4 regions of the Polaromonas sp. P1_F8 genome follow, and region 1 is predicted to be linked to each of the others. Evidence: predicted binding sites of a transcription regulator. Region 1 holds the regulator's gene; each other region holds the start of a gene.

Region 1 (7,975 bases):
GTCCCTGCAGGCCGGTGATGCCGGCCACGCCTGCCACATCGATCCGTTCGCCGTAAGGCGGATTCACCAGCATCACGCCCGAAGGCGCGGGCGGCATGCGCTGCAGTGCGTCGCCGCCGCGGAATTCCACCGCATTGGCTACGCCGGCACGCTCGGCATTGCGTTCGGCGAAATCGACCATGCGGAAGGACACGTCGCTGCCGAACACCGGCGCGGTGGGTTCGGTGATGGCGGCTTCGGCCTGGTCCAGCAGGCCATCCCACACATGGCCCTGGAAGGGCAAGTATTTCTGGAAGGCAAAGCGTCGGTTGATGCCGGGCGCAATGTTGCAGGCGATTTGCGCGGCTTCAATCGCGATGGTGCCCGAGCCGCAGCAGGGGTCATAGAGCGGCACGCCTTCTTTACAGAGCTGATCCCAGCCGCTGGCGGCAATCATGGCGGCGGCCAGGGTTTCTTTCAGCGGGGCATCACCCTTGTCTTCGCGCCAGCCGCGCTTGAATAGTGGCTCGCCCGAGGTGTCGATATAAACCGTGACGGTGTCCGTCGTCAGGTGCACGTAGACGCGCACGTCGGGCCAGCGCGTGTCGACGCTGGGCCGCACGTCGTCGAACTTGGCGCGAAAGCGGTCGGCGATCGCGTCCTTGATCTTCAGCGCCGCGAAGTTCAGGCTTTGCAGCGGACTGTGCTGGGCGGTGATCTCGACCTTGAAGGTCTGCTTGGGCGTGAACCAGATTTCCCAGGCCACATTGGCGGCAGCGTTGTAGAGGTCTTGTTCGCTGCGGTACTGGTTGTGCTGCAGCTCGATCAGTACACGCTGCGCCAGCCGGCTGTGCAGGTTGAGCTGCAGCGCGTCGCGCCACGAAGCCTGCAGCTGCACGCCGGCGCGCCAGGCTTTGCCGTCGATCCCGGTGACACGCTTGACCTCGGTGGCCAGCAGGGTTTCGACGCCTGCGGCGCACGGTAAAAACAATTGGAGTTGATTCATGACTGACTTTGAGGGACGGGCAGCGCGGCCTGGTTGGCGGCTAGAGTGATTTGCGCAGGTTGGCGGGCGCGATGCGGAGCGCCTCGCGGTACTTGGCCACGGTGCGGCGTGCGCATTCAATGCCCTGCTCCTTGAGCATTTCGGAAATCTGGTTGTCGCTGAGCGGCTTCTTGAGGCTTTCTGACGAGACAAATTGTTTGATGAGCGCGCGCACCGCTGTGCTGGAAGCATTGCCGCCGGTTTCGGTGCCGAGCGCGGAACCGAAGAAATACTTGAGCTCGAAAGTGCCGAAAGGGGTGCCCATGTACTTGGCCGTGGTCACGCGTGAGATGGTGGATTCGTGCAGGCCCAGTTCGTCGGCAATTTCGCGCAGCACCAGCGGGCGCATGGCGAGTTCGCCGTGCGTGAAGAAGTTTTTCTGCCGCTCCACGATGGCGCTGCTCACGCGCAGGATGGTGTCAAAGCGCTGCTGGATGTTCTTGATGAACCAGCGGGCCTCCTGCAGGCGCTGCTGCAGCGCCTGGCCGCCCTGGCCCTTGTGCTGCTTGAGGGCATTGGCATAAATGTCGTGCACGCGCAGGCGCGGCATGACGTCGCCATTGAGCGAAACCTTGAAGCCCCGGCCCGATTTGATGACGATGACGTCGGGCACGATCAGGTTGCGCTCCACGTTTACAAAGCGGCGTCCGGGCTTGGGGTCGAGCCGGCCTATCACCGTGATCGCACCCTTGATGGCGGCTTCGGTGAAACCGCACAGGTGAGACAGGCGCTTGACGTCGCGCTTGGCCAGCAGCTCCATCGGTTGCTTGCACATGGCAATGGCGGCGCGGGTTTCCTCGCAGTCCTTGCAGTCCAGCAGCTGCAGACTCAGGCATTCCGCCAGGTTGCGCGCACCGACACCGGCAGGCTCCATGTGGTGCAGCAGCTTGAGCGCCATCGCAAAACGCTGCTCCAGCTCTTCCGCCTGCGCCATGTCATCTTTTGCTAGACCGGCCGCGAGCGACGCCAGGCTGTCTTCAAGGTAGCCGTCGTCGTTGAGCGATTCAATGAGGAAGTGCAGCGCGGCGCGGTCTTCTTCCGACAGGCGCAAGCTCAGCGATTGCCGGTGCAGGTGGTCCTGCAGCGACTCATGGCTGCCCGTGAGGTCGGAGGCCTCGGCTTCGCTCTCTTCATTGTTGTTCTTGCGCGCCGGTGCGTCACTTCCCCACTCGCTGTCGTCGGGCGCGGTTTCTACCGTGCCATCGCCTTCCCAGCTTTCCTCGAGCTTGGGCTCCGCACTGACTTCTGCGTCATTCGGGGTTGCAGCACTGGTCTCGTCGGCGCCGCCAGCTATCGAATCCGTAGCAGATTCAAACTCGCGGCTGTCCTGGCTGACCGGCGTGTTGATGTGCTCCAGCCCAAACTCTTCGCGCACCGCCGTCTCTTCCGACACTTCCAGGAACGGGTTTTCGTCGAGCATCTGCTCGACCTCCTGGCTCAGCTCAAGCGTCGACAGCTGCAACAGCCGGATCGACTGCTGTAGTTGAGGTGTCAGCGCAAGATGCTGCGAGACGCGTAATGACAGACCTTGTTTCACTGGACTTTCAAACTTGCGGAAGGTTGAGGCGATACGTCTTTAACCAGCGGGCGCCGCGGAACTGGCTTTGCCAGGCCGCAGGCGCCGTCCCTGGAGGGGGAGAGGGAGCTACACGAAGTGAGCGACAACAGGGGGGAGCCATCTTCTTACATCTTGAAGTGCTCGCCCAGGTAGACGCGGCGCACATCGGCGTTGTTCACGATTTCGGAAGGCGTACCCTGGGCCAGCACGTGGCCGTCGCTGATGATGTAGGCGTGGTCGCAAATGCCAAGTGTTTCACGCACGTTGTGGTCGGTGATCAGCACGCCGATGCCGCGCGATTTGAGGAAGCCGATGATGCGCTGGATTTCGATCACGGCAATGGGGTCGATACCGGCAAAGGGCTCATCCAGCAGGATGAAGCGCGGCTGGGTTGCCAGCGCCCGCGCGATTTCGACCCGGCGGCGTTCACCGCCGGAAAGCGCCGGCGCCGGTGAATTGCGCAAATGATCTACCCGCAAATCCTGCAGCAGCGCGTCGAGCCGCGACTCGATGTCTGCGCGCCCCAGCGGTTTTCCGGCTTTGTTGAGCTGCAGCTCCAGCACGGCACGCACGTTTTCTTCCACCGTGAGCTTGCGGAAAATCGACGCTTCCTGCGGCAGGTAGCTCAGGCCCAGGCGGGCACGCAGGTGAATCGGCATGTGCTCGACCGATTCGCCGTCGATGGAAATTTCGCCTGCATCGGCGCGCACCAGGCCCACGATCATGTAGAACGAGGTCGTTTTGCCGGCACCGTTGGGGCCCAGCAGGCCCACGACTTCGCCTTTTTGCACGGACAGCGAAACGTCCTGCACCACCTTGCGGCTGCCGTACGATTTTTGCAGACCTTGCGCAACAAGGCGACTGGGGGTCAAGGCAGGAGCGGCCGGGGCCGCTGAAGTGTCAGTCACCACATCCATCTGTGCAGGTCTTTCTAGTTCTTTTCATTGCCCAGCGTCGTGCTGGGGCGCAGAACCGGGGCGGGGCCTGCGGGCGGCGCCGCGACGGGTGTCGAGGCTGTCGCGCGGGGTGACAGCATGGCGCGAACCCGCCCCGTGGGGTTGCTGGCCGTGCGGTTTTGCGCGCCCCCATCCACGGTGAAGACGTCGGTGTTGTTGTCGTAAACGATCAGGCTGCCGGTGGTTTCGTCCACCAGGGTGGCGCCGTTGTAGCGGCGCACCACCGCCCGCTTGATGAACTTCACCAGGTCGGCACGGCTGTCATATTCAATGCGTTCGCCTTCGCCTTCGATGTATTCGTCTACGCCGTCACGCTTTTTCCGGTAAAACGCCAGCTTGCCGGGCGCCGCGACGGACACCGCCTGCTGGTAGCCCTCGGGATCCTGCATGACGTCAACGCGCTCGCCGCGCACGATGGTCGTGCCCTTGGTGATCACCACATTGCCGGTAAAAACGCTGGTTTGCTTCAGGTCGTCATAACGCAGGGCATCTGCTTCCGCGTTCATGGGCTTGTCCCGATCAGCTTTTTCGGCAGCGGCCGGGAAAGCCGACCCCAGCGCCAGGATGACCGGCAGGATGAGGGAAAAAATGGGGTGTTTCATAAGGCACGAATCTTGCTGCTTGGTGTTGGGTCATTGTAGCCATGCCAGCTGCGGGAATGGCTTACACCGAAAAAGTAGGGGCATAAAAGCCATAAAAAAACCCGCCGTGCAAAGGGCGGGTTTTCGAAAGGCAGGCGCCGGCCTGGCTTTGCCGGGCCTTACTTTTTGGCGTTACGGGTCTGTCCAACCAGGTAATCGGTGACCTGCAGCGCCCGTGCCATGGTCTGGGTCAGGGAGCCTGTGGTGTAGTAACGCCCTGCGATACCCAGTGCGGGAACGCCGTCAACCTTGTACAGGTCCTGAAGTTGCGTCGCTTTGCGTGCTTTGGTCGTCACCGAAAAGGAGTTGTACATCTCCGCAAACTTGGCCTTGTTGAGGCCCTGTTTTTCAGCCCAGGCAATCACCGCATCGGCGGTATTGAGCGGCTGTTTTTCTACGTGAATGGCGTTAAACACCTTTTTATGCAGTTCTTCGACCTTGCCCATGGCCTCGAGCACGTAATAAAGGCGCTGCTGGGGTTCAAAGTCTGGACGGAAGGACACGGGCACGCGCCTGAGCGTGACGTCTTTCGGCAACTGCTTGGCCCAGGCTTCGAGCTGGGGCTCAAAGGCGTGGCAGTGCGGGCAGCTGTACCAGAAGAACTCCACGACTTCAACCCGGCCTGCGGGTGCCTCGGTCGGAACGGGCTTGTCCAGTGTCAGGTAATCAACACCTTCCTTGAAGGCGTTGGCCTGGGCGCGTGCCGCGGTAGACAGCGTCGTGCCGCCCAAGGTAGCAGCAGCCATGGAGGCGGCAGAAAGCGAAAACTCACGGCGTTGCATCAAATTTTTCTCCTGAATGACGGTAATACTCGTACGGGTTGGTACAGCGGCCGCTGAAAAAGTTCAGTCGCCCCGCAAAGTGTCAGCGCTGGACCCTGACCAGGGCCGTTTCTACCGAGTTGTTGTCCAGGCGCTCCTTGGCTTTGTCGGCGTCTTCCTTTTTGTCGAAAGGCCCGAGGCGTACGCGGTAGACGGTGCGGCCGGCTTGTTCGCGCTCGGTCACTTTGGCCTGCATGCCCAGCAGCAACAGCTTGGCGCGTTGCTGTTCGGCGTCTTCCGGCGTGCGAAAGGCACCGGCCTGAATGAAATAGCTGAAGGGATCCGCTCCTGGAGCGGACGACAGGCCTTCGACCTTGGCCTTTGCCAGATCGCCCAGCGGATCGGCAGGCGCTGCTGGTTTGGCCACTTTGGCCGGCGCCGAAGCGGCGGCCTTGGGGGCGGGCCCGGCGGAGGGGTCGGGTACCGGAACACCAGGCACTTCAACTGCGGCCGGAGGCGGCGGCTTGGGCTGGTTCTTGCCGGCCAGCGGGGCGTTCGGGTTCCAGTCCTTGTTTTTCTTGGCTTCCGCAGCGTCGCTGTCGGGGTTGCGTGCCTGGCTCTTGTTCATGAACGGAACCGGCACCTTGGTGATGTAAACCGCCACCGCCAGCGCCGCGCCCAATCCGATCAGCGCGCCAATGATCAACCCCAGCAGGGTTCCGCCTCGTTGTGTATTCATACCTTGCCCACGTTCATTGCCTTGTCCTGAAATTCGCATGGTTTACATCTTGCGCGGGGCGCTCACGCCCAGCACTGCGAGGCCATTGTGCAACACCTGAGCGGTCGCGGCGACCAGCGCCAGGCGGGCAAGCTTCACAGCTTCGTCGTCCACCAGGATGCGCTCGGCATCGTAATAGCTGTGATAGCTTGCCGCCAGTTCCCGCAGGTAAAAAGCCACATCGTGTGGTGCAAATCCGTCAGCCGCATTGGTCAGCATGTCGGGGTACTTGGCCAGCAGCAGCATCAATGACTGCGCCTGCGGGCTCTCCAGCGCCGAGAGGTCGACAGCTTTGAGGCTTGCTTCGTCGCCACCCTGGCCGGCCCAGGTGGTGAGGATGGAGCAAATGCGCGCATGCGCGTACTGCACGTAGTACACCGGATTTTCGTTGTTCTTGGCCAGCGCCAGGTCGATGTCGAAGATGTATTCGGTGTCGGGCTTGCGGCTGAGCAGAAAGAAACGCACCGCGTCGGCGCTGGTCCATTCGATCAAATCGCGCAAAGTGACGTAGCTGCCGGCACGCTTGGAAATCTTGACCTCTTCGCCGTTGCGCACCACGCGCACCATGGTGTGCAGGACGTAGTCGGGGTAGCCCTGCGGAATGCCTTCGCCAGCGGCCTGCAAGCCGGCGCGCACGCGGGCGATGGTGCCGTGGTGGTCCATGCCCTGAATGTTGATGGCCTTGCCGAAGCCGCGCTCCCATTTGGCGAGGTGGTAGGCCACGTCCGGTACAAAGTAGGTGTAGCTGCCGTCGCTCTTTTTCATCACGCGGTCTTTGTCGTCGCCGTAATCAGTCGACTTCAGCCACAGCGCGCCGTCCTGCTCGTAGGTCTTGCCGGCGTCCTTCAGCCTGGTCACGGCGCTGTCGACACGGCCCGAGCTGTACAGGCTGGACTCGAGGTAGTAGTTGTCGAACCTGACCGAGAAAGCCTTGAGATCCAGGTCCTGCTCGTGGCGCAGGTAGGCCACGGCGAACTGGCGGATCGAATCGATGTCTTCCACGTTGCCCGAAGCGGTGTATTCGCGGTCGTCAGACTTGACGGTCTTTTTGGCCAGGAAGTCAGCGGCGATGTCGGCGATGTAGTCGCCGTTGTAGGCCGGCTCAGGCCAGCCGGCATCACCAGGTTTGATGCCTTTGGCTCGTGCCTGCGTGCTGGTAGCCAGGGTCTGGATCTGCACGCCCGCGTCGTTGTAATAGAACTCGCGCCAGACTTTCGCGCCCTGAGTGGCGAACAGGTTGCAGATCGCATCGCCCAGCGCGGCCTGCCGGCCGTGGCCCACATGCAGAGGGCCGGTCGGGTTGGCCGAGACGAACTCGACGATCATCTTGCGCGCCGGGTCGGCGGGCTGTACGCCGAACTGCGCGCCGGCGGCCAGCACCTCGCGCACGGTCTCCTGCTTGGCGGCGGGCTTGAGGCGGATGTTGATGAAACCGGGGCCGGCGATTTCGATGGCGTCTACCCAGCGCTCAAACGCGGGCTTGGTGAGCAGGTTGGCGCGCAGGTTCTCCGCCACCTGGCGCGGGTTGAGCTTGAGCGGCTTGGCAAGCTGCATGGCAGCCGTGCAGGCGAAGTCGCCATGGGCCGCCACTTTGGGGGATTCAAAGGCAGCTTTGTCGCCTGCGCCGGGGGAAAGTTCTTCCAGCCCCGCAGCCAGGGCCGCGAGCAGGTCTTTTTTAATCGAGAGCATGGGCTGATTTTACGTTTAAGCCATGCGCCGTCCGGAGCCGGTAAATGCCCGGTCATCGAATTTGCCCGGCACGGCGTTATGTGTTGGAATTCCAGCCGGAACTCAAACCTGATTCCCCAACCCAATGGAGCCACCATGAAAAAGCTGTTATCCCTGATCGCCGCCGTTTTTGCCGTCTCGATGGCCTTGTCTCCGGTGGCCCACGCCGCGGACGCTCCAGCCAAAACCGCGCAGCAAACCAAAATGGGTGCCTGCAACAAGGACGCTGAAGGCAAGAAGGGCGACGAACGCAAGGCATTCATGAAAGAGTGTCTCAGCGCCAAGAAAGAAGCGCCAACGCAGCAAACCAAAATGAAAACCTGCAACGTCGACGCCAAGGGCAAAAAAGGCGACGAACGCAAAGCCTTCATGAAAGAGTGCCTGAGCAAGTAGCCAGTCGCATCAAACAGAACCAGCCCGCCATGGATGTTATGGCGGGCTTTTTTTGCGCCAAACTTCTTTGCGAATGCTATTAATTCAGTAGCTGCTTGCGCCCGTCCACAAAGCGCAAGCGGCACTTTTTTCTCAT
Region 2 (7,975 bases), on a different contig from region 1:
CGTCCTGCAATATCCAGGTGTCTTTGGTGCCGCCGCCCTGCGACGAATTGACCACCAGCGAGCCGTCTTTGAGCGCCACGCGCGTGAGGCCGCCCGGCACCATCTGCACTTCCTTGCCGCTCAGCACAAAGGGCCGCAAGTCGATATGGCGCGGTGCAATGCCGCTTTCCACATACGTGGGGCAGGTTGAAAGGCTGAGGGTGGGCTGCGCAATGTAGCCCGACGGATTGGCCAGCAAGGCCGCACGGAACTCTTCGATCTCGGCCTTGGTGGCAGCTGGCCCCACCAGCATGCCGTAGCCGCCGGCGCCGTGCACTTCCTTGACGACCAGGTCTTTCAGGTTGGCCAGGGTGTACTGCAAATCCTCATTGTTGCGGCACATGTAGGTCGGCACGTTTTTCAGGATGGGCTTTTCGCCGAGGTAGAACTCGATCATCTTGGGCACGTAAGGGTAGATCGACTTGTCGTCTGCCACGCCGGTGCCGATGGCGTTGCACAGCGAGACATTGCCGCTGCGGTACACATTGAGCAGGCCCGCGCAGCCCAGGGTGGAATTGGGGCGGAAGGCCAGCGGGTCGAGGAAGTCGTCGTCGACACGGCGGTAGATCACGTCGACGCGTTTGGGGCCGCGCGTGGTGCGCATGTAGACGAAGTTGTCCTTGACGAAGAGGTCTTGCCCCTCGACCAGCTCGACGCCCATTTGCTGCGCCAGGAAGGCGTGTTCAAAATAGGCCGAGTTGTACATGCCGGGCGTCAGCACCACCACCGTGGGCTCGGCCGTGGCCGGCGGCGCCATGCCGCGCAGGGTTTCGAGGAGAAGGTCGGGGTAATGCGCCACGGGCGCAACGCGGTTTTCGCTGAAAAGCTCGGGAAAGAGCCGCATCATCATCTTGCGGTCTTCCAGCATGTAGCTCACGCCGCTGGGCACGCGCAGGTTGTCTTCGAGCACGTAGTACTCGCCATTGCCCTGCGCGTCGGGTGCCCGGACAATGTCGATGCCGCTGATGTGCGAATAGATATTGCCGGGTACATCAACGCCCATCATTTCGGGGCGGAACTGCGCATTCTGGAAGATCTGCTCGGACGGCACCACGCCGGCCTTGATGATTTCCTGGCCGTGGTACACGTCGTGGATGAAGCGGTTGAGCGCGGTGACGCGTTGTACCAGGCCTTTTTCCATGCTGGCCCATTCGTGGGCGGGGATGATGCGGGGAATCAGGTCAAAGGGAATCAGGCGTTCGGTGCCGGCGCCGTCTTCGTCCTTGGCACCGTAAACCGCAAAAGTGATGCCGACCCGGCGGAAAATCATTTCAGCTTCGGCGCGGCGGGCCTGCATCACGTCGGCAGGCTGCCGGGCCAGCCAACGCTGGTAACCCTGGTAATGCTCACGGACGCTGGACTCCGTGGCGTTCATTTCGTCGAACATCGGTCGGCTCATTGGCTTGATCTCCAGCAAGTTATGCGCATGGCAATTGTTTTAACGTAGCTTAGCAAGTTATGCGCCAAGGCGGTGCGTCCGCCAATATTTTTAGCGTTCAGGCACATGATGCCAGTAGCGCCTGCCCTGCTCCCGCTGGCACAAAATCTCCCCGGGGCGAAGGCTTCGCCAGGTGGCAGCCCCGCACTGCGGCGACTTCACCAGGCGTATGCCGCGCTCCTCATAGCGCGCCACCACGGACTCCACCGGGTGGCCAAAACGGTTTCGGTAACCCGACTGCACCACCGCCCACTGCGGCCTGACGGCATCAAGAAACACCGCGCTGGACGATGTTTTGCTGCCGTGGTGGGGTACCAGCAGAAAGTCAGCCTTGAGGCTGGCCGGAACGCTGGTTGCCAGCCGGAGTTCCTGCGGCGATTCGATGTCGCCGACCAGCAGGGCTGTGCGGCTGCCGCCAGGGACGCTGCTGGAGATGCGCAACACGCAGCTCATGGCGTTTGACTTGCTGGCAGCGTCGTAATCGGCGGCCACGGGGTGCAGCACCTCAAATGCCACGCCGTCCCATTCCCAGCGCTGGCCGGCCACGCAGCGGCCGGCTTTGCGCTGCATTTGCAGCGGATGCGCGTCTTCAATCGAACTCACCAGGCTGGCTTCTGGCTGCATGGCCAGGACAGCCTGGGCCCCGCCGATGTGGTCGATGTCCCGGTGGCTGATCATGAGCATGTCCAGCCGCTCCCCCAACGCGCGCAGCAGCGGCACCAGCACGCGGTGCCCGGCATCACTTTCGCGCGAAAAGCGCGGGCCGGCGTCATACAGCAGCGTGTGGCTTGCCGTGCGCACCAGCACGGAATTGCCCTGCCCGATGTCCGCGGCCAGCAGCTCGAACTGCCCCGGTGCCACGCGGGCCGGTTGCCACAACAGCACCGGCAGCAACAGCGGAAGGCCCAGCGCTCGAAAATGAAACGGCAGGCGCGTGGCCAACAGGCCGCCGCCCGCCACGCCGGCGACAGCACACCACAGCGGCGCCGCCGCCACGCTGACCGAGGCCAGCGGCCAGCTCGCCAGCCATTGCAAAAATATCGCCAGCCCGCCGACCGACCATGCCGCCAGCGACCACACCGGCGCCCACGCCACGCCCAGCAAAGCCAGCGGCGTGATGACCAGCGTCACCACCGGAATGGCCACGGCATTGGCCAGCAGGCCGACCAGCGAGACCTGGTTAAACAGCAGCAGCGACAGGGGCGTGAGCGCCAGCGTGACGACCCATTGCTCCCGCATCGCACGCCCAACGCTGTCCAGCCATCTGGGCCGGCGCTGCCACCAGCACCCGTCCTCAGGTTGTTTTTTTGAGTCGAATTGGGCTGCAGCCCTTTCCCCATGAGCGCGAGCAGCTCCTGAATCTGTAGCAAACAAAACACCCACCGCAACGAAAGACAACCAGAATCCGGCTTGCATCAACGCCCATGGGTCCAGCGCCACCACCACGGCCATGGCCAGCAGCCAGGTCTGCAGCCAGGGCCACTGCCTGCCGCCTTGCCGCAGCAGGATCACGGTGGCCAGCATCCAGATGGTTCGCTGCGCGGGCACGCCCCAGCCGGAAAACAATGCATACAGGGTGGCAAGCAGCAAGCCGCCCAAAGCACCTGCAGCGGCTGCCGGCAACACCAGGCACAACCGCGGCGTGAAACGCGCTGATCGCCGCCACAGCGCGCCGATCAGCAGTGAGGCAGCCCAGGCAAACATCGTTATATGAAGGCCTGAAATACTCATCAAGTGAGCTACGCCCGTGGCACGAAACACATCCCAGTCGGCACGTTCGATGGCGGCCTGGTCGCCGACCACCAGCGCGGCAATGACGCCTGCCAGCTGCCGGTTTTCAATGCGCCCAAAAATCGCTTCGCGCACGGCTTGCCGGGCCTGCTCAATGGGGTGTTGCCAGCTGCTGGAGAGTTTTGCCGGCGGTGCGTCGCGCGGGCCGGCACGCACATAGCCCGTGGCCTGTATGCCCTGCTCCCACAGCCAGAGTTCGTAGTCAAAACCAAACGGGTTGCTGTTGCCGTGCGGCGCCTTGAGCCGCACCGTCATTTGCCAGCGTTCTCCGGCGCGCAGGGCTTGCGGCTGGCGCTGCAAGGCCAGTGCTATCTCGAACGGGTCGGCGTCCTGCGCCGGCACGGTGGGCTCGCGCCCGGCAAAGCCCCAATACCAGCCCAGCATGATTTGCGGCGGCAAGGTGACTGTGCCGCCATTGAGGCGGGCAGATTCCACGGCAAGGCGGAAACGCAGGCCGTCTTCTCCGGGTTGCGGCATTGCCAGCACCTGGCCTGTGACCTCGATATCGCGGCCCTCCAGCGCCGGATCGAGCGCCGCTGACAGGAAGACGCCAGCGCGCCAGCCGGTGAGGCCCACGCCGAGCAAGGCAGCAAGGGCAAAGGCCGAAACCACCCGGCCCCATGAAGGAAGGCCCTGTCTGCCAAAGCGCAGGTACAGGCCAGCCAGGATGCAGGCCAGCAGGGCCATGGCGGCATAAACCTGTTGCGGCCACAAGGCGGGCTGCTGCAACTGCAAGGCAACACCCGCAATAAAACCGGCAAACACCGGCCCCGGGCTTGCCGCATACAGCCGTGCCCCGGCCGATACAGGTCGATTCAAACCCCGCCTCCCCTTTGAACTGTTTTTATGCGCTGACCGCTTTGAGCTTAACGGGAAAGCGCGGCAGGTAAACAACAAACAGCGCCAAACAGCCGGTTCACACTCAAGAGACCACGTGGCGCAGCTCTTGCTTTCAGAAATGCCACCAAATCCGGGTAAGCTGTTTACACGGCGTTCCTGAGACCGCAAGATGTGGCGGTCTGCTGAGCGTATTTTCCTGAGGGCGTGATTGCACGCCCGTTCCTTTAAAAGCGAGGTTGCCTTGTCCATCCACGTCGCCCTGAGCCACATCACGCATTACAAATACGACCGCCTGGTCAAACTCGGCCCCCAAGTCGTCCGCCTGCGGCCTGCGCCGCACAGCCGCACACAGGTACTGTCGTATTCCCTCAGGGTTGAGCCCGCCGGCCACTTCATCAACTGGCAGCAGGACCCGTTTGCCAATTACCAGGCCCGGCTGGTGTTTCCCGAGCCGACGCGCGAGTTCAAGGTCACGGTGGACCTGGTGGTGGAAATGGCGGTGTTCAACCCGTTTGACTTCTTCCTGGAACCGGCTGCCGAGGAATTCCCGTTTACCTACAACGCATTGCAGGCCCGCGAACTGGCGCCCTACCTGGCCACCCAGCCGGCCACACCGCTGCTCAAGCGCTACCTCGAAAAAATCGACCGCACGCCCAAGCGCACCATCGACTTCCTGGTGGGCCTGAACCAGGGCCTGCAGTCGGACATCAAATACTCCATTCGCATGGAGCCCGGCGTGCAGACGCCTGAAGAAACCCTGCGCCTGGCCTGCGGCTCCTGCCGCGACACCGGCTGGCTGCTGGTGCAGTTACTGCGGCACATGGGCCTGGCCGCGCGCTTTGTCTCGGGCTATTTGATCCAGCTGAAAGCCGACGTCAAATCCATCGACGGCCCCAGCGGTGCGGAAGCCGATTTCACCGACCTGCACGCCTGGTGCGAGGTGTTTTTGCCCGGCGCCGGCTGGGTCGGCCTGGACCCGACGTCCGGCCTGATGGCCGGCGAAGGCCACATCCCGCTGGCGTGCACGCCCGAGCCATCCAGTGCCGCCCCGGTCGAAGGCGGCGTCGACAAATCCGAAGTCGAGTTCGAGCACCACATGGCGGTGCAGCGCATTTACGAATCGCCGCGCGTGGCCAAGCCCTACACCGAGGAGCAATGGCAAGCGGTGCTGGCATTGGGCGAAAAGGTCGATAAAGACCTGGCGGCCGGCGACGTGCGCCTGACCATGGGCGGCGAACCGACCTTTGTGGCCACCACCGACCGAGACGCGGCCGAATGGAACATCGACGCACTGGGCCCGACCAAACGCGGCTATGCGACCGAGCTCGTGCAAAAGCTGCGCGCCGAATATGGCGAAGGCGGCTTCCTGCATTTCGGCCAGGGCAAGTGGTACCCGGGCGAGCAATTGCCGCGCTGGGCACTCAGCATTTTCTGGCGCAAGGACGGCCAGCCGATCTGGCAAAACCCGAGCCTCTTCGCCGACGAGCGCCAGCCCTGCAACTACACCAGCGCCGACGCGCAGCGTTTTGTGCAGACACTGGCGGGCAAGCTGGGCCTGGCCACCACCTACATCACGCCAGGCTATGAAGATACCTGGTACTACCTCTGGCGCGAACGCCGGCTGCCAGTCAATGTCGACCCATTTGATTCGAAGCTGGACGACGCCATGGAGCGCGAACGCCTGCGCCGCGTCTTCATGCAGGGCCTGGATTCCGTCGTGGGCTATGTGCTGCCGCTGCAAACCAAGGAGCAACTCAAGCAACGAAACGCAGGCGCCTCGCCCGCGCTGAGTGGGCCCAAATGGACCACCGGCCCCTGGTTCTTCCGCGAAGAGCGCATGTATCTCATGCCGGGCGATTCGCCCATGGGTTATCGCCTGCCGCTGGATTCGGTGCCCTGGGTGTCCAAGACCGACTACCCTTACATGATCGAGTCCGATCCATTTGCGCCGCGACAGGACCTGCCGGCGGCTTCCTCACTGGCGGCGCGCTACAACGGCAGCTTCAGCGCGCCCAGTGGTGCCACACCGGCAGCCCCTTCGGCAGGCGGCAGCGCCAGTTCGCTGGCGCAATACATGGCGCGCTACATGACGGGCAATACCGCGCTGTCGCAAGCCAGCCGCATCCTGCAGTTCCGTCCGCTGGGAAACAACGGAACGAACGGTACGGACGGGTTGAATGGCAAGCCAGCCGCAGAGGAAACGACGCCTGCCGACGATCGCGCGCCCAAGCCCTTTGAATCGGCCGCCTGGCTCACTCGCACCGCGCTCTGCGTGGAAGTACGAGACCCATCCCGCGCCAATGGCCCCAAAGACAAACCGAAGGCCGACCCGGACAGCAAAGCCAACAAGTCGGGCCGCGGCGAAGTGGGTGCGATCTATGTCTTTATGCCGCCGATGGAGCGGCTGGAAGACTACCTCGATCTGCTGGCCGCAGTGGAAGCCACGGCGCAGTCGCTGCGTGTGAGCATCGTGCTTGAAGGCTACCCGCCGCCACGCGACCCGCGCCTGAAAATGCTGCAGGTCACGCCTGACCCAGGGGTCATCGAAGTCAACATCCACCCAGCCTACAACTGGGGCGAACTGGTGGAACACACCGAGTTTCTCTACCAGATCGCACACGAGACGCGCCTGTCGGCCGAGAAGTTCATGACCGATGGCCGGCACACCGGCACAGGCGGCGGCAACCACTTTGTGCTGGGTGGCGCGACGCCCGCCGACAGCCCCTTCCTGCGCAAGCCCGAGGTGCTGGGCAGCCTGATCGCCTACTGGCACAACCACCCGTCGCTGAGCTATCTGTTCTCGGGCATGTTCATCGGCCCGACCAGCCAGGCACCGCGTGTGGACGAGGCCCGCAACGACCAGCTGTACGAACTGGAAATCGCCCTGCGCGAGATCGAGAACAACCGCAAAAAATACGGCGCCGACATGCCGCCCTGGCTGGTGGACCGCACGCTGCGCAACATCCTGGTCGACGTCACCGGCAACACACACCGCAGCGAGTTCTGCATCGACAAGATGTATTCGCCCGACTCCGCCACCGGGCGCCTGGGCCTGCTGGAGTTGCGCGCGTTTGAAATGCCGCCACATGCGCGCATGAGCATTGCCCAGCAATTGCTGCTGCGCGCGCTGGTATCGCGCTTCTGGAACAAGCCCTACCACGGCCGTGTCACACGCTGGGGCACCGAACTGCACGACCGCTTCCTGCTGCCGGGCTTTATCCGCATGGATTTTGAAGACGTGCTGACCGAGCTGCGCGAAGCCGGCTACGCCTTCGACATGGCCTGGTTCGAACCTCACTTCGAGTTCCGCTTCCCGCTGATCGGGCAGGTCAAGTCCAACAGCATCGAACTCACGCTGCGCAGCGCGCTGGAGCCCTGGCACGTGATGGGCGAAGAAGGCTCGGCCGGTGGCACGGTGCGTTACGTGGATTCATCGCTGGAGCGCGTCGAAGTGCATGTGACGGGCCTGAACGACAACCGCTATGTCGTCACCGTCAACGGCCGGGCATTGCCGCTGCAAAGCACCGGCCGCGTCGGCGAATATGTGGCCGGTGTGCGCTACAAGGCCTGGAACCCGCCGTCGGCCCTGCACCCTTCCATCGGTGTGCATGCACCGCTCACGTTTGACATCGTCGACACCTGGATGGAACGCTCGCTGGGCGGCTGCCAGTACCATGTGGCGCACCCAGGCGGGCGCAGCTACGACACGCTGCCGGTCAATTCGTACGAGGCTGAAAGCCGCCGGCTCACGCGCTTTTTCCGCATGGGCCATACACCCGGCAAGATGCGAGTGGCGCCGGCGCAGCCGAGCCGGGAGTTCCCGTTCACGCTCGATCTGCGCTGAATCCGTGCCTGCGGCAGCGGCCC
Region 3 (7,975 bases), on a different contig from region 1:
TGCTTACGCACTGAACTCTTAAAGCCAGCATGAGCCGCGGGACTGGCTTTGCCAGACCGCAGGCGGGCGGCCCCCTCGGGGGGCAGGGAGCTACACGAAGTGAGCGACCGTGGGGGCCACATTCACTCCAGATTGAGCTCCTGGATCTTGCGCGTGATGGTGTTGCGGCCTATGCCTAACTTTTGAGCGGCCTCAATGCGGCGCCCGCGTGTATTGACCAGTGCGGTCTGGATCAGTTTGGATTCAAAGCGCCGGGTCAGCACATCCCACACGTCACTACGACCGGTCGCCAGCAATGCCAGGGCTTCTGCTTCAAGACCACTTTCCCAGCTTTGCTCAAGGCCAGGGCCTGACGGCACCAGCACGGCAGCTTCAGCCACATGGCTGGCAGGCGCTTTTTCGGCGCCGGTGCCTGCTGTCCACTCTACTTTGGCAGCACCCGCTTTCTCGGCCAGCGCCTGGGTTTTGCCCGACTCAGGGATAACGCCCAGCACTTCGGGTGGAAGATCCTTGGGCTCAATCACCTGCGCCGGCGCCATGACGGTGAGCCAGTGGCAAATGTTTTCGAGCTGGCGCACATTGCCGGGGAAACCAAAGTTGCTGAGCTGCTGCAGTGCCAGGTCGGAAATCCGCTTGGGCTCTACACCAAGCTGCTTGGCGCTTTGCTGCAGGAAGTGGCGTGTCAGCATGAAGACGTCTTCGCGCCGCTCACGCAGTGCGGGCAGGCGCAGGCGGATCACATTGAGTCGGTGGAACAGATCTTCGCGGAAGCCGCCCTCCTTGACGCGTTGCTCCAGGTCCTGGTGAGTGGCAGCGATCACGCGCACATTGGCCTTGACGGCGTTGTGCCCGCCGACGCGGTAGAAATGGCCGTCACTCAGCACACGCAAAAGGCGCGTCTGCAAGTCAAACGGCATGTCGCCGATTTCATCGAGAAAGAGCGTACCGCCCTCAGCTTGTTCAAAGCGGCCGCGCCGCATGGTCTGCGCGCCGGTGAACGCGCCGCGCTCATGACCGAACAGTTCGCTTTCCAACAAATCCTTGGGGATGGCCGCGGTATTGATGGCCACAAAGGGCCCATTGGCGCGCGGCGAATGCTTGTGCAGCGCACGCGCCACCAGCTCTTTGCCCGAGCCTGACTCACCGGTGATCATCACGGTCACCATGCTCTGACTCAAGCGCCCAATGGCGCGGAACACGTCCTGCATGGCTGGCGCCTGGCCGAGCATTTCGGGCGCGGAGGCCATGCGCTCTTCAGCCACCTCTTCGCGCTGGCTTTCTTCCACTGCACGGCGAATGAGTTCTACCGCCTTTGGCAGGTCAAACGGCTTGGGCAGGTATTCGAAGGCGCCGCCCTGGAAGGCAGACACGGCGCTGTCGAGGTCGGAGAATGCGGTCATGATGATGACCGGCAGGCCGGGGAGTTTTTCCTTGACCTTTTCGAGCAGATCCAGACCAGAGCCGCCCGGCATGCGTATGTCGCTCACAAGAATTTGCGGCCCTTCATCCTCCGTCGCGCTTTCCAGTGCGGCAAGAACTTCGCGGGGATTGGTGAAACTGCGCGTAGGAAGGTCCTCGCGGAGCAGGGCCTTTTCCAGAACAAACCGGATGGACTGGTCATCATCAACGATCCAGATCGGTTTCATGTAGTGCAGTCCCTTTTTTCGTGCTTTCAATGCAGGGCTTTCTGGAACCCTCTGCACGATCGCGTTATGTATCAATCATGGCTGAGAACACATTTCAAGGCAGCGGTATAAGCAGCTTGAAATCTGTACGGCCCGGCACACTGTCGCACTCAATCAAACCGTGGTGTTGCTGGACAAAGGTTTGCGCCAATGTCAGCCCCAGCCCCGAACCACCTTCCCGCCCGGATACCAGCGGATAGAAGATGCGGTCTTTGATGGAGTCCGGCACACCCGGTCCATTGTCGATAACATGCAATTCCAATGCCAAGCGATAGCGCTGCTTGCCAAAAGTTACCTGCCTGGCGATTCTTGTCCTGAAAGTGATGTGCGCATTGCCCGCTGCCACCCGTTCCGCCAAAGCCTGCGCGGCGTTGTGCGCGATGTTCAGCACCGCCTGAATGAGCTGTTCACGGTCTCCGCGGAAATCAGGAATCGAGATGTCGTAGTCGCGCGTAACCCTCAAACCTTTTGGGAACTCCGCCAGGATCAAGGAGCGGACGCGCTCACACACTTCGTGAATATTGACATCGCCCACCAGGTGCGGGCGGCGGTGCGGGGCCAGCAGGCGATCTACCAGCGTCTGCAGGCGGTCTGCCTCATGGATGATGACCTGGGTGTACTCGGTCAGGTCCTTGCCGATTTCCATCTGCAGCAGCTGCGCAGCGCCGCGAATACCGCCCAGCGGGTTTTTGATCTCGTGGGCCAGGTTGCGGATCAACTCCTTGTTGGCCTGCGCCTGGTCGATCAGGCGTTCTTCGCGCTCCTGCTTGGCTTGCTGCTCCAGCGGCAGCAGCTCCACAATCGCCTCACCCGGGGTGTCGGTCTGCGCCACCACCACATGCACGGGCAGCGGTTCGTGGTTCAGGCGCCTGAGCCACGCGTCGTAACGCAGGGCGGCAAATTCATTGCTGCCCGCGCCCTCCAGCGCATTTTGCAAAATGAGCGGCTCGGTAAAGCAATCGGGGAGCTGCGAGCCTTCAATGGTCCGCCGCGAGGTGCCCAGTGCGTCTTCCAGCGCGGCATTGGCAAACACCACGGTGCCGTTGGTGCGCACCACAGCCACCAGCGTGGCCAGCAGGTCAAACGCCTGAAAGCGCGGGGGAAGTCCTTTGACCGGGACGGACGATAAAGCGACGCGGATGGAGGGCTTGTTCAAGCCATCCATTTTCCTCCAGAAGCCGGCTTGTCGCGGCTTATCGCCTTGGTTTAATTGACGATAGCCGCTGAGGCCGGGGCAGGCAGCCGGGAGATTTCGCGCTTCAGGCCGGCAATGTCGCTTTGATTGCGGGCGATGCTGTCCTTGAGCTCGGCCACGCGGTCCAGGTAGCGCTGGTAATTGCGGCCCTCAATGCCCTGTTTTTCAGGTTCACCGTTGTTGAATTCTTTTTGCTGCTCGGCCAGCTTGGCTTCGGCCTTTTTCAATTCGGCCTCAAGAATGGCGCGCGAGTCGTTGTCGCGGGCCCGCTGTTCGGAGCTGCCATCGGTGCGCGGGCCACTGGAGCCTGCAGCCGCAGCCACACGAACCGCGGCTTTGGGCACCGGCGTGCTCTGCATCACCGTCACATTGCCGCCGGACAGCAGTTTGCAGCTCCGGGTTTGGGCGTCTTTGGCGTTGTTGATGTATTCAGGGGCCGCGCCTCCGATGCCCGCGCAGCGGTATATCTGCTGCGCCCATGCAGCATTCCCCGCGCCAGCCAGCAGCAACGACAAGGTAGAAAGCAATAAGGTGTGTTTCATAGGAACTCCTGATGCCCAGGAAGGGCGAGGACGGTCTATCAGTATGCGGCAAAGGTGCCGAAATACAAAGCCAGCAAACCCACAACCTGCCGGGGCAATAAAAAAGGACGGCATATGCCGTCCCTTTTTGACCACAAACTGTACAAGTAAACAGTAGGCAGTTGAGCTTTCGCTCCCTGATTACAGGGAGTAGTACATCTCGAATTCGATGGGGTGGGTCGCCTGGCGCAGGCGGGTCACTTCACCCATCTTCAGTTCAATATAGGCGTCGATCATGCTGTCGGTGAACACTCCGCCCTTGGTCAGGAAGCTGCGGCCCACGTCGAGTGCGTCCAGCGCCTGGTCCAGGCTGTGGCACACGGTTGGCACTTTTGCGTCTTCTTCGGGCGGCAGATGGTACAGATCCTTGGTGGCGGCTTCGCCCGGGTGGATCTTGTTTTCCACGCCGTCCAGACCCGCCATCATCAGGGCCGAGAAGCCCAGGTAAGGGTTCATCAGTGGATCGGGGAAACGTGCTTCGATACGGCGGCCCTTTGGATTGGCAACGTAAGGAATGCGGATCGATGCCGAACGGTTTTTGGCCGAGTAAGCCAGCTTGACCGGTGCCTCATAGCCGGGAACCAGACGCTTGTAGCTGTTGGTGCCTGGGTTGGTGATGGCGTTCAGGGCACGTGCGTGCTTGATGATGCCACCGATGTAGTACAGGGCGAAATCAGACAGGCCCGCATAGCCGTCGCCGGCAAACAGGTTTTTGCCGTCTTTCCAGATGGACTGGTGAACGTGCATGCCGGAGCCGTTGTCGCCGACAACAGGCTTGGGCATGAAGGTGGCGGTTTTTCCGTAGGCGTTGGCCACGTTCTGCACCACGTATTTCAGGACCTGGGTCCAGTCGGCGCGCTGAACCAGCGTGCTGAAACGGGTACCGATTTCGTTCTGGCCGGCGCCAGCCACTTCGTGATGGAACACTTCAACGGGGATGCCCAGCGATTCGAGGATCAGGGCCATCTCGGCGCGCATGTCTTGTGTGCTGTCGACAGGAGGCACGGGGAAGTAACCACCCTTCACGGTAGGACGATGGCCGCGGTTGCCGCCTTCGAGCTTGGCGCCGGAGTTCCAGGGTGCTTCGTATTCTTCGATCTTGAAGAAGGTGCCCGACATGTCGGTGTTCCAGCGCACGTCGTCAAAGATGAAGAATTCTGGCTCAGGACCGAAGTAAGCGGTGTCGCCCAGGCCGGAAGCCTTGAGGTAAGCCTCTGCGCGCTGTGCGATGGAGCGCGGGTCGCGGTCATAGGCCTTGCCGTCGGCGGGCTCGAGCACGTCGCAGCTCATGAACAGCGTGGTTTCTTCAAAGAACGGATCGATGTTGGCCGTTTTTGGGTCAGGCATCAGTTGCATGTCAGAGGCTTCAATGCCCTTCCAGCCGGCAATTGAGGAGCCGTCGAATGCATGGCCCGACGTGAATTTGTCTTCGTCAAAGTGGGACACGGGCACGGTCACGTGCTGCTCTTTGCCCCGGGTATCGGTAAAACGGAAGTCAACAAACTTGACTTCGTTTTCCTTGACCATTTTCATGACGTCTGCGACGGTCTTTGCCATCAAAATCTCCTGTTGCTGGATGGGTGGTTGAAAAATCTATTCGGGCTGTCGAATGCACTTTTTGTGCCACAGACATTGGCGGTTGAGTTTCCTGCCAAGCCCCGGATTGTGCCGCTGATTGTGCCGTGATCTGGCTTCACTTCCCGCCTTGGCACAGCCGAAAATACAAAAAACACCTGGCAGTAACAAATGCACCAATTAGGTGCAAATCACAAACCGCACATATTTGGGGCTCTGATTTAACGCACCAATTCGGGGCCGAATTTCAGGTCAAATTTGTGCAGCCCCGCCAGCATGTCGGGATAGGCGCGGCTCACCGCTTCGGGGGCGCCTTTCACTCCCAATTCAATATGCCGGCCATATTCAGGGTGGTCCACGCTCGGCAGGCTGAACACTTTGACACCCGCATGTGCCGCTTCAATATCGAGCATCAAGGGCGTGAGCATGGCCTCCATGGACCCAAAAATGATCACTGATTTTTCGGTGTAAGCCGACTTTTGGTGCAAGTGCGGATAGCCGTTGTCAAGCACCCATTCGATCATCGGCCAAGCCATCACAGGAAAGCCCGGAACGAAGTGGACCGCCCCCTGCCCCGCCCGGCAGGTAAAGCCCGGAATCTTGTTGTACGGATTCGGAATGATCTCTGCGCCGACCGGAAACACGCCCATGTTCAACCGATGGATGTTGTCGTCCCGGTCAGGCTCGTAGGGCGTGCCCTGCTCTTTGGCCACATCTGCCATGCGTTCGAGGATCAGTGTTTTGGCGGTGGGATGCAGCGCAAGGTCAACGCCCAACGCTCTGGCGGCGCACTGCCGGGTGTGGTCGTCCGGAGTGGCACCTATACCGCCGCAGGAAAAGACCACGTCGCCATGTTCACGCGCGGCGGCAAAAGCGCGCGCCAGCGTGGCCGTGATGCGGGCAGGGTCGTCGCCCACATAGTCGGCATAGGCCAGCTGCAAGCCACGCGCGCCCAGCAGTTCGATGGCTTTGGGCAGGTGCTTGTCGGCACGTTTGCCGGAAAGGATTTCGTCGCCGACGATGATGAGGCCGAATTGTGGGGTCATGTTCAGGCTTGTCAGGTAACGGGTTCAGGGTTGTGATTCGGGCTTGCCGCCCAGCGAACCGAAGCTGGGCGCCGGCCCGGGAAGGGCATCGGGGGCCAGCTCACTTGCTATCGATTGGATAGCTGCTTGCGCAAGCGGGTCGGGCGCCAGGGCATTATTCTTCTTGCGGAGTTGCTCCAGGGCCGACAGCGTGTAGTGCGCAAACCAGAGCGAGGAAAACGCAAACACCAGGGTGTAGATCCAGATGGCCACCGGCACCAGGATGGGTGCCATGGCTACAAACATCGCGCCCGAGGCCCACAGCAGGCTGGGAGCCGCGCCGAGGTAGCCGCTGAACACACCGATCGCCAGCAGCGGCAGGCGATGCTCCTTGAATATCTGGCGCCGCTCTTCACTGCTGGCGTGGTCCACCATGGCGTCATAAGACATGACACGGTAAGTCAGCCAGCCCCAGATCAGCGGGGGCAGCACCAGGATCAGCGGTGGAATCAACCAAAGCGGAATCGAAATGACCAGCGCCACCGCAGCCAGCAAGGTCGATCCCAGCGACCAGAACAAACTGGTGAACAGGGAACCGCCGCGTTTGCGTTCCATCTGGGGAAAGCGCCGTTCAGCCACCAGGGCCACCATGGCCGGCGTCATGAGCAGCGCCACAAAGAGCAGTGCCACGATCACGATCACGGGGATCGCCAGGAACAGCAACAACGCAGGTGCCAGCACCATGCGCAGGTCGCTCAGGCCCAAGCCCTCAAGCCAGCGCACCAGCGTGCTGACAAGCTCGTAGCTGCCAATCTGCGACCGGATGGCTTCCACGGCATCGTTCCAGAAAAAATACCCCAGGCCCAGGGAGATCACCACCATGATGATCAGCGGCAGGACCGACAACGCAATGACCCGCGGGTGCAGGCAATACATCGCAGCGCGCCAGAAGGCGTCAAGAAGTTTGCTCATGCTGAAAGTGTAGCCCCCACAGTCGTTCACTGCGTGTAACTCCCCCCCGAGGAGGCCGCCCGCCTGCGGTCTGGCAAAGCCAGTCCCGCGGCTCATGCTGGCTTAAGAGCTCAGCAAGTTCAGGCTTTGCCGACGAGGCGTTTCAAGCCAAGCCATTGCTGCGACCAGAAGCCCTTGCCATAGTCGCGATTGGCTTCGACCTGGTCGCGAATGCCCGTCGGGTCATAGCGCTGCTCAAAATTGACCGTGCGGAACAGCATGTCCCACCAAGGGAGCAGCACGCCGAAGTTGTGGCCCCCCAGCGTTTTGGGTCCATGGCTTTCGTGGCCAATGCCGATGCTGTGGTGCAAGCGGTGAAAGCGCGGGCTGATCCACAGGCGCTCGCCCACCTGCCCGAACCACATCCGCACATTGGCATGCTGAAAGCTTTCGCTGAGCTGGGTAAAGGCCACGATGGCAATGAACTGCCCCGGCGCCACGCCGATGAGCTGGGCCACCAGCACGACGATGGAGTCGACCAGGATGTCGTCCAGCAGGTGGTTGCGGTTGTCGCTCCACATCGTCATCTGCCGCTGCGCATGGTGCAGCGAATGCAGGCGCCACCACCACTCGATCTGGTGCTGGCCGCGATGCGTCCAGTACGCCACAAAGTCAAACACCGCAAGATAAATCGCGAAGCTGACGAGGGCGTTGTCCGTCACGCCTGGCCAGAGCTGGTCCAGGTGGAAAGTGCCATAGCCGGCCGTGCGCAGCGCGCCAAATGCTTCGTCAAACCACGGGTCCAGCGTGAAAAACAGCGCGATGCGAAACAGGCCCAGCCGGTGGATCAGGGTGTAGAGCACATCGGTGCGTATGGTGGCCCGGTCCAGCACGGGCTCTACCGGCCGCCAGCGTTGAAGCGGGCCGACGATGGCCAGCAATATCAGTACCTGGATCACGCCC
Region 4 (7,975 bases), on a different contig from region 1:
CGTGTCGGAAGCCAGCGGCTCCATGGTGGTCGATATCGGCGGCGGCACGACCGAAGTCGGCGTGATCTCGCTGGGCGGCATGGTCTACAAGGGCAGTGTGCGTGTCGGCGGTGACCGTTTTGACGAAGCCATCATCAACTACATCCGCCGCAACTACGGCATGCTGATCGGCGAGCCCACCGCCGAGGCCATCAAGAAGAGCATCGGCTCGGCCTTCCCCGGCTCCGAAGTCAAGGAAATGGAAGTCAAGGGCCGCAACCTGTCCGAAGGCGTGCCTCGCAGCTTCACGATTTCGAGCAACGAAATCCTCGAAGCCCTGACCGACCCGCTCAACAATATCGTCAGCGCCGTGAAGAACGCGCTGGAGCAAACGCCGCCCGAGCTGGGCGCCGACATCGCCGAGCGCGGCATGATGCTGACCGGCGGCGGCGCCTTGCTGCGCGACCTGGACCGCCTGCTGGCCGAAGAAACCGGCCTGCCGGTGCTGGTGGCCGAAGACCCGCTCACCTGCGTGGTGCGCGGCTGTGGCATTGCGCTGGAGCGCATGGACCGCCTGGGTTCCATCTTCACCTCGGAATAAGCGTCTTCATGCCGTACTTCATGCTGCACGCCGGGCATGAAGCGGGGCCAGCCTGACAGCGAACCATGCCTTTAGGAACCCTCGACAGATCCCCGCCGCCCTTTTTCAAACAGGGGCCTTCGGCGCTGTCCAAGCTGGTGTTTTTCAGCGCGCTGTCGCTGTTCCTGATGGTGGCCGATACACGTTTTCGCATTACCCAGCCGGTGCGCGCCGCGCTGGCTACTGCGCTTTATCCGGTGCAATGGCTGGCGCTGCAACCGGTGCGCGCTGTCAAAAGCAGCGGTGAATATTTCACCACCCTGAACCAAGCCAAGACCAGCAGCGAAGAAGCCGGTCGCAAGCTCGCGCTTCAGTCGCTGCGCGCCGGCCAGGTCGAGCAGCTCACGCAGGAGAACAACCGCCTGCGCAAGCTCATGGGCCTGCGTGAACAGCTCGGCACGCCGGTGATGGCTGCCGAGGTGCTGTACGACGCTGCGGACCCTTACACCCGCAAGGTGATCATCGACAAAGGCATGGCGCAGGGCGTTGACCTGGGCTCGCCGGTGCTGGACGAGTCTGGCGTGCTGGGCCAGGTCACCCGCGTGCATCCGCTGGTCAGCGAAGTGACCTTGCTGGTCGACCGCGACCTGGCGATTCCGGTGCTCAATGTGCGCACCGGCGCGCGCAGCGTGGCCTATGGCGACCCGACCGTTTCGGGCAGCGGCCTGGAGCTGCGCTTCATGGGCAGCAACTCGGATGTGCAGCAGGGCGACCTGCTGACCACCAGCGGCGTCGACGGCGTCTACCCGGCCGGCCTGCCGGTGGCCAAAATCAGCCGCATCGAGCGGCGCGCGGAATCGGCGTTCGCAAAAATTTTCTGCACACCGCAGGCGCTCGTGACGGGTGCGCGGCACGTCATCGTGGTCAAGCCCGGCACCGGCCAGATCCCGCCGCGACCCGACGACACACCCGAACCCGCGCCCAAGAAGAAGGGGGCTTCGAAATGATCATGCAGGGAGTGACAACATGATCATGCGATCAGGCCAGCAGCTGCTGCTGCCGGCTAACCCCGTCTTCATCTGGTGCAGCCTGATCGCGGCGCTGCTGCTGGACATGCTGCCCCTGGGCCGCGTGCCGTGGATGCCCGATTTCCTGGCCCTGGTGCTGGTGTTCTGGAACGTGCACCAGCCGCTGCGTGTCGGCATCGGCGTGGCTTTCATGTTCGGTCTGGGCATGGACGTGCACCAGTCTTCGCTGCTCGGTCAGCATGCGCTGTCGTATACGGCGTTGAGCTTTTTTGCCACGATGATCCACCGTCGCCTGCTCTGGTTCACGGTGCCGTCGCAGGCTGTGCAGGTGCTGCCGTTGTTTGCGGTGGCGCATGGCGTGGAGCTGGTGATTCGCATGATCGGCGGCGGCATTTTCCCGGGCTGGATCATGCTGCTGGCGCCGCTGGTGGAGGCCGTTCTGTGGCCGGTGGTGAGCGTACTGCTGCTGGTGCCGCAGCGCCGTGCGCCCGACCCTGACCAGAACAGACCACTCTAGATATGGCCCCCACGGTCACTCACTTCGTGTGTTCCCGAGGCCTTGCAGGCCGCGGCTCGCGAGACGCTTCGCCTCTATCGCCCGTCCAAGCCTGCGCAGGCAGGCTTGGAGCCGCGGGCTCCAGCCCCTCGGGGGCCGCCCCGCCTGCGGCCCGGCAAAGCCGGTTCCGCGGCTCGGACTGGCCTTTGGACGGCTCGCTTCGCATCGCCTCTTTGTTGTGGGCACTTTCTGGCGGTTGCAGGGTCAGAGTGTCATGACTGAACTTCGCAACGTTGAAGCGGATTTGTCGCGCTTTCGCGCGCGGGTGCTGGTGGCCAGTTTTGCGGTGCTGTGTGCTTTTTCTCTGCTGGCGGCGCGGCTGGTGTACTTGCAGGTGTACCGCCATGCCGACCTGAACGAGCAGGCCGAAAGCAACCGGACGGCCATCGTGCCGATCGTGCCCAACCGGGGTTTGATCCTGGACCGCAATGGTGTTGTGCTGGCCACCAACTATTCGGCCTACACGCTGGAAATCACGCCTTCCAAGGTCGACAACCTGGAAGAAACCATTGCCGCGCTGGAAAAGGTGGTCGACATCCAGGTGCGCGACAAGCGGCGTTTCAAGCGTTTGCGCGAAGAATCCAAAAGTTTTGAATCGCTGCCCATACGCACGCGCCTGACCGACGAAGAAGTCGCCCGGTTTGCGGCGCAGCGTTTCCGTTTTCCGGGTGTTGACATCAAGGCCAGGCTGTTTCGCAGCTACCCCTATGGCGAGCTGGGCAGCCACGTGGTGGGCTACATCGGCCGTATCAACCAGGCGGAAAAAGAAATCATTGAAGGCAGCGAAGACGAAGGCAACTACCGCGGTACCGACTACATCGGCAAGCTCGGCGTCGAGCAGAGCTTTGAGCAGCAGCTGCACGGCACCACCGGTGTCGAGCAGGTGGAGACCTCGGCGGGTGGCCGCGCCATGCGCAAACTCGCCAGCAACCCGGCCACGCCCGGCAACACCGTTATGCTCTCACTGGACATCCGCCTGCAAAAGCTGGTGGAAGACATGTTCGGCGACCGGCGCGGCGCGCTGGTGGCGATGGACCCGAAGACCGGCGACGTGCTGGCGTTTGTCAGCAAGCCGACGTTCGATCCCAACCTGTTTGTCGACGGCATCGACACGGAGAGCTGGCAGTACCTGCGGGACTCGCTGGACAAGCCGCTGCTCAACCGCGCGCTGCGCGGCACCTATCCGCCGGGCTCCACCTACAAGCCCTTCATGGCCATGGCGGCGCTGGAAACCGGAAAGCGTTCGGCCAGCTTCATCGTCAACGACAACGCCTCCTGGAGCTTCGGCGGGCACGTCTTCCGCAGCCACGGCGACATTGCGCTGGGCGCGGTCGACATGTACCGGTCTATCGTGAAGTCCAGCAATGTGTACTACTACTCGCTGGCCAACGAGCTCGGCGTGGACGCCATGCACGACTTCATGAAGCCGCTCGGCTTTGGGCAGATCACCGGCATCGATATCAGCGGCGAAGTCACGGGCGTGCTGCCCAGCCAGGCCTGGAAACGCAAAGCCTACAAAAAGCCGGAGCACCAGAAGTGGTACCCCGGTGAAACCATTTCGCTGGGTATCGGGCAGGGCTACAACACCTTCACCATGCTGCAGCTGGCGCAGGCCACGGCCGTACTGGCCAACAACGGCGTCAAACACAGGCCGCGGCTGGTGATCGGCACGCAGGACCCGGTGACACGCGTCATGCACCCGCTGCCCGCCGACGCGCCGGAAAACCTGGGCTACAAGGCTGAAAACATCGCGATCGTGCGCAAGGCCCTGGTCGGCGTCACCCAGGAAGGAACCTCGGCACGCGTGTTTGCCGGCGCGGGCTACCTGAGCGGCGGTAAGACCGGCACAGCCCAGGCGGTCACCATCGGCCAGAAAGACAAGTACAACAGCAGCAAGATGGAAGAGTACCAGCGCGACCACGCTGTTTACATGGCGTTTGCGCCGGCCGAAGACCCCAAGATCGCGCTGGCGGTGATCGTGGAAAACGCCGGCTGGGGTGCCGGGGTGGCGGCGCCGATTGCACGGCGTGTTTTTGACTATGTGCTGCTGGGCCAGTACCCGAGCGAGGAAGACATGGTGGCGGTGCAGAAGGGGCTGGCGGCAGCGCCCATCGGCAAGCCGCGCCAGGCCGCCGACGTGGCCAGCCAGCTGTCGGCCGGCGCAGCAGGCGCTTCTCCCGGCCCCACGAACGCCGCCGCCGCCGCTGCCGCCAAAGCCAGGACGGCGGCGATTGCGGAGGCGCTCAGCAAGCTCCCGCCACCCATGGCGGCGGCGGGCATCAACCCCGATTGAGCTGACTATTGCTATCTATTTGATAGCGACTTGTGCCCGTCCTTATTGGGCTGAACGCCAATTTTGTATTAAACGGTGATGGCAGGATTTCAAGCGAAATTCGCCGAAAACCCATACAGGACGTGCGCAGGCAGCTATTAAATCAATAGCAAACTGCCTGCGCACGGTCAGCGCGCAAATGCGTCAAAAGCGGTTTTCAGGATCAGCGCACTGACCACGGCGATAAACACCCCGCGCACAAAACCGGCCCCATGTTTGAGGGCCAGGCGGGTGCCCAGCAGGCTGCCCGCCACGTTGGCCACCGCCATCGTGAGGGCGAAATGCCACCAGACATGGCCCTTCCAGGCAAAGAGCGCCAGCGCCGCAAGGTTGGTGGCGGTGTTGAGCAGCTTGGCCGAAGCCGACGCGTTCAAAAAGTCATAACCCAGCCAGCGCACAAATAAAAATACAAAGAAGCTGCCGGTGCCCGGGCCGAAGAAGCCGTCGTAAAACCCCAGCACCAGCCCGATGCAGCAGGCCGCCGCGGTTTCGGCATGCCCGGTAAAGCGGGGCGTGTGGTGGCGGCCCAGCTCCTTCCTGGCCAGCGTATAGAGCAACACCGCCAGCAGCACAAAGGGCAGGGTCTTGCGCAAAAAGCCCGGCGAGAGGACGGTGACCAGCCAGGCGCCCGCCAGCGAGCCGGTGAACCCGGCGGCGGCCGCCGGCAGCAGTGCCGCCCAGCGAAGCTCCACGCGGCGGGCATATTGGGCCGTGGCAACCGCGGTGCCCCAGACAGAAGCTCCCTTGTTGACCCCAAACAGGGTCGCCGGATGCGTGGTGGGGAAAACCGCAAACAGGGCCGGCACCAGAATCAGCCCGCCGCCTCCGACGATAGAGTCCACAAAACCGGCGAGCAGGGAGGCCAACGAGACGATGAGTAATTCCATGGCCCGGATTGTCTCATCGCACAGAACCGGTTCATGCTATCAAATAGATAGCTGCTTGCGCTCGTCAGCCAAGGCCGACGAGGTTTTTTGGGGATGACTTCATCAGGGCGAAGACATAAAAAAAGCGCTGGGGTTGCCAGCGCTTTTTGCAAATCTGCATCTCTTGTGGAATGCCGCTTTGCTTGTGTACTTCTTAATGACTCTCTCGTGTCTCCTCGGCTCCTCGCGTTGCGAGCAGCAAGGCTCGTCAGCAAGTAATCCAATATAGCGGGCGCACTGTCCCAGTGCATTGGGGGTTTCCCGGCCCCGGGCTTTGGGCGGCCGCTGGTTCTGTGGATGTTTTTGGGGCACCACGCCAATCGTTTGCGCACTTTTGCAGTACATATTTTCCGTTGCAGTCCCATCACACGAGCTACTGCGGTATTGGCACGACTTATGCCTGTTGTTACCAATTGTTGGTTGATTGAACAGGCGGGCACCGTATGCATATGAACAGATTTCTGGCCTTGGGTATGTCTTTATGCTTGGGCCTGGCATGCCAGCAAGCCCTGGCACAGACCACGGCTCCCCCGGCGGTGGCGCCGCCAGCAGTCACTGCCAGCGCTCCGGAAGTCGCACCGTCCCCCGCACCGGCCGCTGTTCCTGCGCCTCCTGCCGCACCGGTGGCTGCGGCCTCTGCGCCGCTTCCTGCAGCGGCCGCCCCGGCGCCGCTGACCCAACCGGGACTGGTCGGCGTGGAGACCCTCAATGGTGCCGACACTGCCTGGATGATGACCTCCACCGCACTGGTATTGCTCATGACCCTGCCGGGCATCGCCCTTTTCTACGGCGGCATGGTGCGCAAGAAAAGCGTGCTCAACGTCATGGCCTGCGTCATCGCCATCTGTGCTGTCGTCAGCCTGCTCTGGTTTGCGGTGGGGTACTCCATCGCCTTCACGCCCGGCAAAGGTGCGCTTGGGCACTATCTGGGGGGTCCCGAGCGGCTCTGGTTCACCGGGCTGGACTACGTGAAGGACGCGCAGAAGGTGGCCGTGAGCCATATCGCGCCCAACATTCCCGAGTCGGTCTACGCCATGTTCCAGCTGACCTTCGCCATCATCACGGCCGCGCTGGTGGTCGGATCGTTTGTGGAACGCATGCGGTTTTCCGCGATGCTGGTGTTCATGTCGCTGTGGACCGTCGTCGTTTACGCACCCATTGCCCACTGGGTCTGGGAGCCCAATGGCTGGCTGGCGCGCATGGGCGCGCTGGACTTTGCCGGCGGCTCGGTCGTGCACATCAATGCCGGCATTGCCGGGCTGGTCTGTGCCTACGCGCTCGGGCCGCGCCACGGCTACGGCCGTGAACCATTCACGCCTTTCAACCTGGGCCTGACCATGGCCGGTGCCGGCATGCTGTGGGTCGGCTGGTTTGGCTTTAACGCCGGCTCCGCCGTGGCCTCCGACGGCCGGGCCGGCCTCGCGATGGCCGTCACGCACATCGCGGCGGCCGCGGGCGCTCTCTCGTGGATGGCGGCCGAATGGATTGTTCGCGGGCGTCCTTCCCTGCTGGGACTGTGCTCGGGCCTGGTCGCCGGGCTGGTCGCCATCACGCCGGCGGCGGGTTTTGTCTCGCCGCGCGCGGCCCTGGTGTTTGGCCTGGTGGCGGGCGTGGCCTGCTATTGGGGTGCCACGGGCCTCAAGCGCCTGCTCAACGCCGACGATTCGCTGGACGTGTTCGGCGTGCACGGCGTGGGCGGCATTGTGGGTTCGCTGTTGACCGGCATTTTTGCCAGCAAGGCCATCTCCGGTGTCGAGGGCAGCCTGATGACCCAGGCGATCGGCGCCGGCGCCGTCATGCTCTACAGCCTGTTCATGACGGCACTGGCCTTGTGGGTCACCTCGCTGATCGTCAGCCTGCGTGTCAGCGAAGCCGCCGAGAGCGACGGCCTGGACATCACCCAGCACGCCGAGCGGTTGGGCACGTAACTGACAAACAACGGACTCCACTTTCAAGGATTGCGCACCATGCCCTCCAGTGAAAAAATTGCCGTTGCGGCCCACCTGCATGTGCTGTTGCGCCGTAAAACAGGCCGCGTGACCGACACCGAGTGGATGGCCGGTAACCAGGAATACGCCGCCGAAATAGCGCGTTTTGCGCGGGAAAAAGCCGCCGAGGATGGCCACGTGGACCTGGCGGTGTGGGCCGATCGGCTGGAAGAAATCATGGCGACCCCCGAGCCCAAGGCACGCGTGCCGCTGGTGCAGTTGGTGTCCGAGGTGGTGAAGGAGCGCAGCCAGCCGGTGCTTGTCCCGGCGCCAGTGCCCGACCGCCAGAGCGCACGGTCCATTGATACCGAGGAAGAGGTTTATCCTGAATCAGGCTTTATCGAGTCGACATTCGGTGCCATCTTCGGCGAGGGCGAGTCGCCGCGGGAGCGCCGCCAGCGCGACCCGAACGCGCCGCGCTATGTGAAGGGCCTGCGATAACTTGTAGCCCCCTGTCTCGGCTCACTGCGTGTAGCCGGAACCCCCCTCAGGGTGGCGACACCTGCAGCCCGGCAAAGCCGGTTCTGCGGTGTTCTTGCCCCGAACGCGCCGCGCTTCGTGAAGAGCTTGCGATAGGCCGGCGCAG

What was found. The regulator sigma-54, encoded in region 1, starts transcription at its own class of promoters, with help from an activator protein. The targets are predictions, from matches to a motif close to TGGCANGNAANCTGCTTT.
Region 2: the regulator sigma-54 is predicted to act here: its motif matches at 4,204-4,221, upstream of AC1D1J_RS14845 (transglutaminase family protein).
Region 3: the regulator sigma-54 is predicted to act here: its motif matches at 5,070-5,087, upstream of glnA (type I glutamate--ammonia ligase).
Region 4: the regulator sigma-54 is predicted to act here: its motif matches at 5,787-5,804, upstream of AC1D1J_RS17220 (ammonium transporter).

What each region holds. Positions count from the first base shown of each region.
Region 1 is NZ_JBFUBS010000009.1:85,306-93,280, forward strand. It holds gene AC1D1J_RS21315 (THUMP domain-containing class I SAM-dependent RNA methyltransferase) at 1-985, opposite strand, end outside; gene AC1D1J_RS21320 (RNA polymerase factor sigma-54) at 1,026-2,561, opposite strand; gene lptB (LPS export ABC transporter ATP-binding protein) at 2,708-3,499, opposite strand; gene lptA (lipopolysaccharide transport periplasmic protein LptA) at 3,514-4,140, opposite strand; gene AC1D1J_RS21335 (thiol:disulfide interchange protein DsbA/DsbL) at 4,299-4,961, opposite strand; gene AC1D1J_RS21340 (SPOR domain-containing protein) at 5,044-5,679, opposite strand; gene argS (arginine--tRNA ligase) at 5,722-7,407, opposite strand; gene AC1D1J_RS21350 (PsiF family protein) at 7,543-7,839, shown strand.
Region 2 is NZ_JBFUBS010000003.1:611,089-619,063, reverse strand. It holds gene AC1D1J_RS14855 (circularly permuted type 2 ATP-grasp protein) at 1-1,438, opposite strand, end outside; gene AC1D1J_RS14850 (DNA internalization-related competence protein ComEC/Rec2) at 1,529-4,087, opposite strand; gene AC1D1J_RS14845 (transglutaminase family protein) at 4,350-7,952, shown strand.
Region 3 is NZ_JBFUBS010000001.1:1,245,649-1,253,623, forward strand. It holds gene ntrC (nitrogen regulation protein NR(I)) at 123-1,646, opposite strand; gene glnL (nitrogen regulation protein NR(II)) at 1,741-2,850, opposite strand; gene AC1D1J_RS05910 (hypothetical protein) at 2,892-3,422, opposite strand; gene glnA (type I glutamate--ammonia ligase) at 3,603-5,018, opposite strand; gene AC1D1J_RS05920 (competence/damage-inducible protein A) at 5,258-6,082, opposite strand; gene AC1D1J_RS05925 (EI24 domain-containing protein) at 6,107-7,033, opposite strand; gene AC1D1J_RS05930 (sterol desaturase family protein) at 7,153-7,975, opposite strand, start outside.
Region 4 is NZ_JBFUBS010000004.1:488,492-496,466, forward strand. It holds gene AC1D1J_RS17195 (rod shape-determining protein) at 1-580, shown strand, start outside; gene mreC (rod shape-determining protein MreC) at 646-1,566, shown strand; gene mreD (rod shape-determining protein MreD) at 1,586-2,104, shown strand; gene mrdA (penicillin-binding protein 2) at 2,358-4,436, shown strand; gene AC1D1J_RS17215 (sulfite exporter TauE/SafE family protein) at 4,604-5,362, opposite strand; gene AC1D1J_RS17220 (ammonium transporter) at 5,875-7,329, shown strand; gene AC1D1J_RS17225 (hypothetical protein) at 7,369-7,830, shown strand.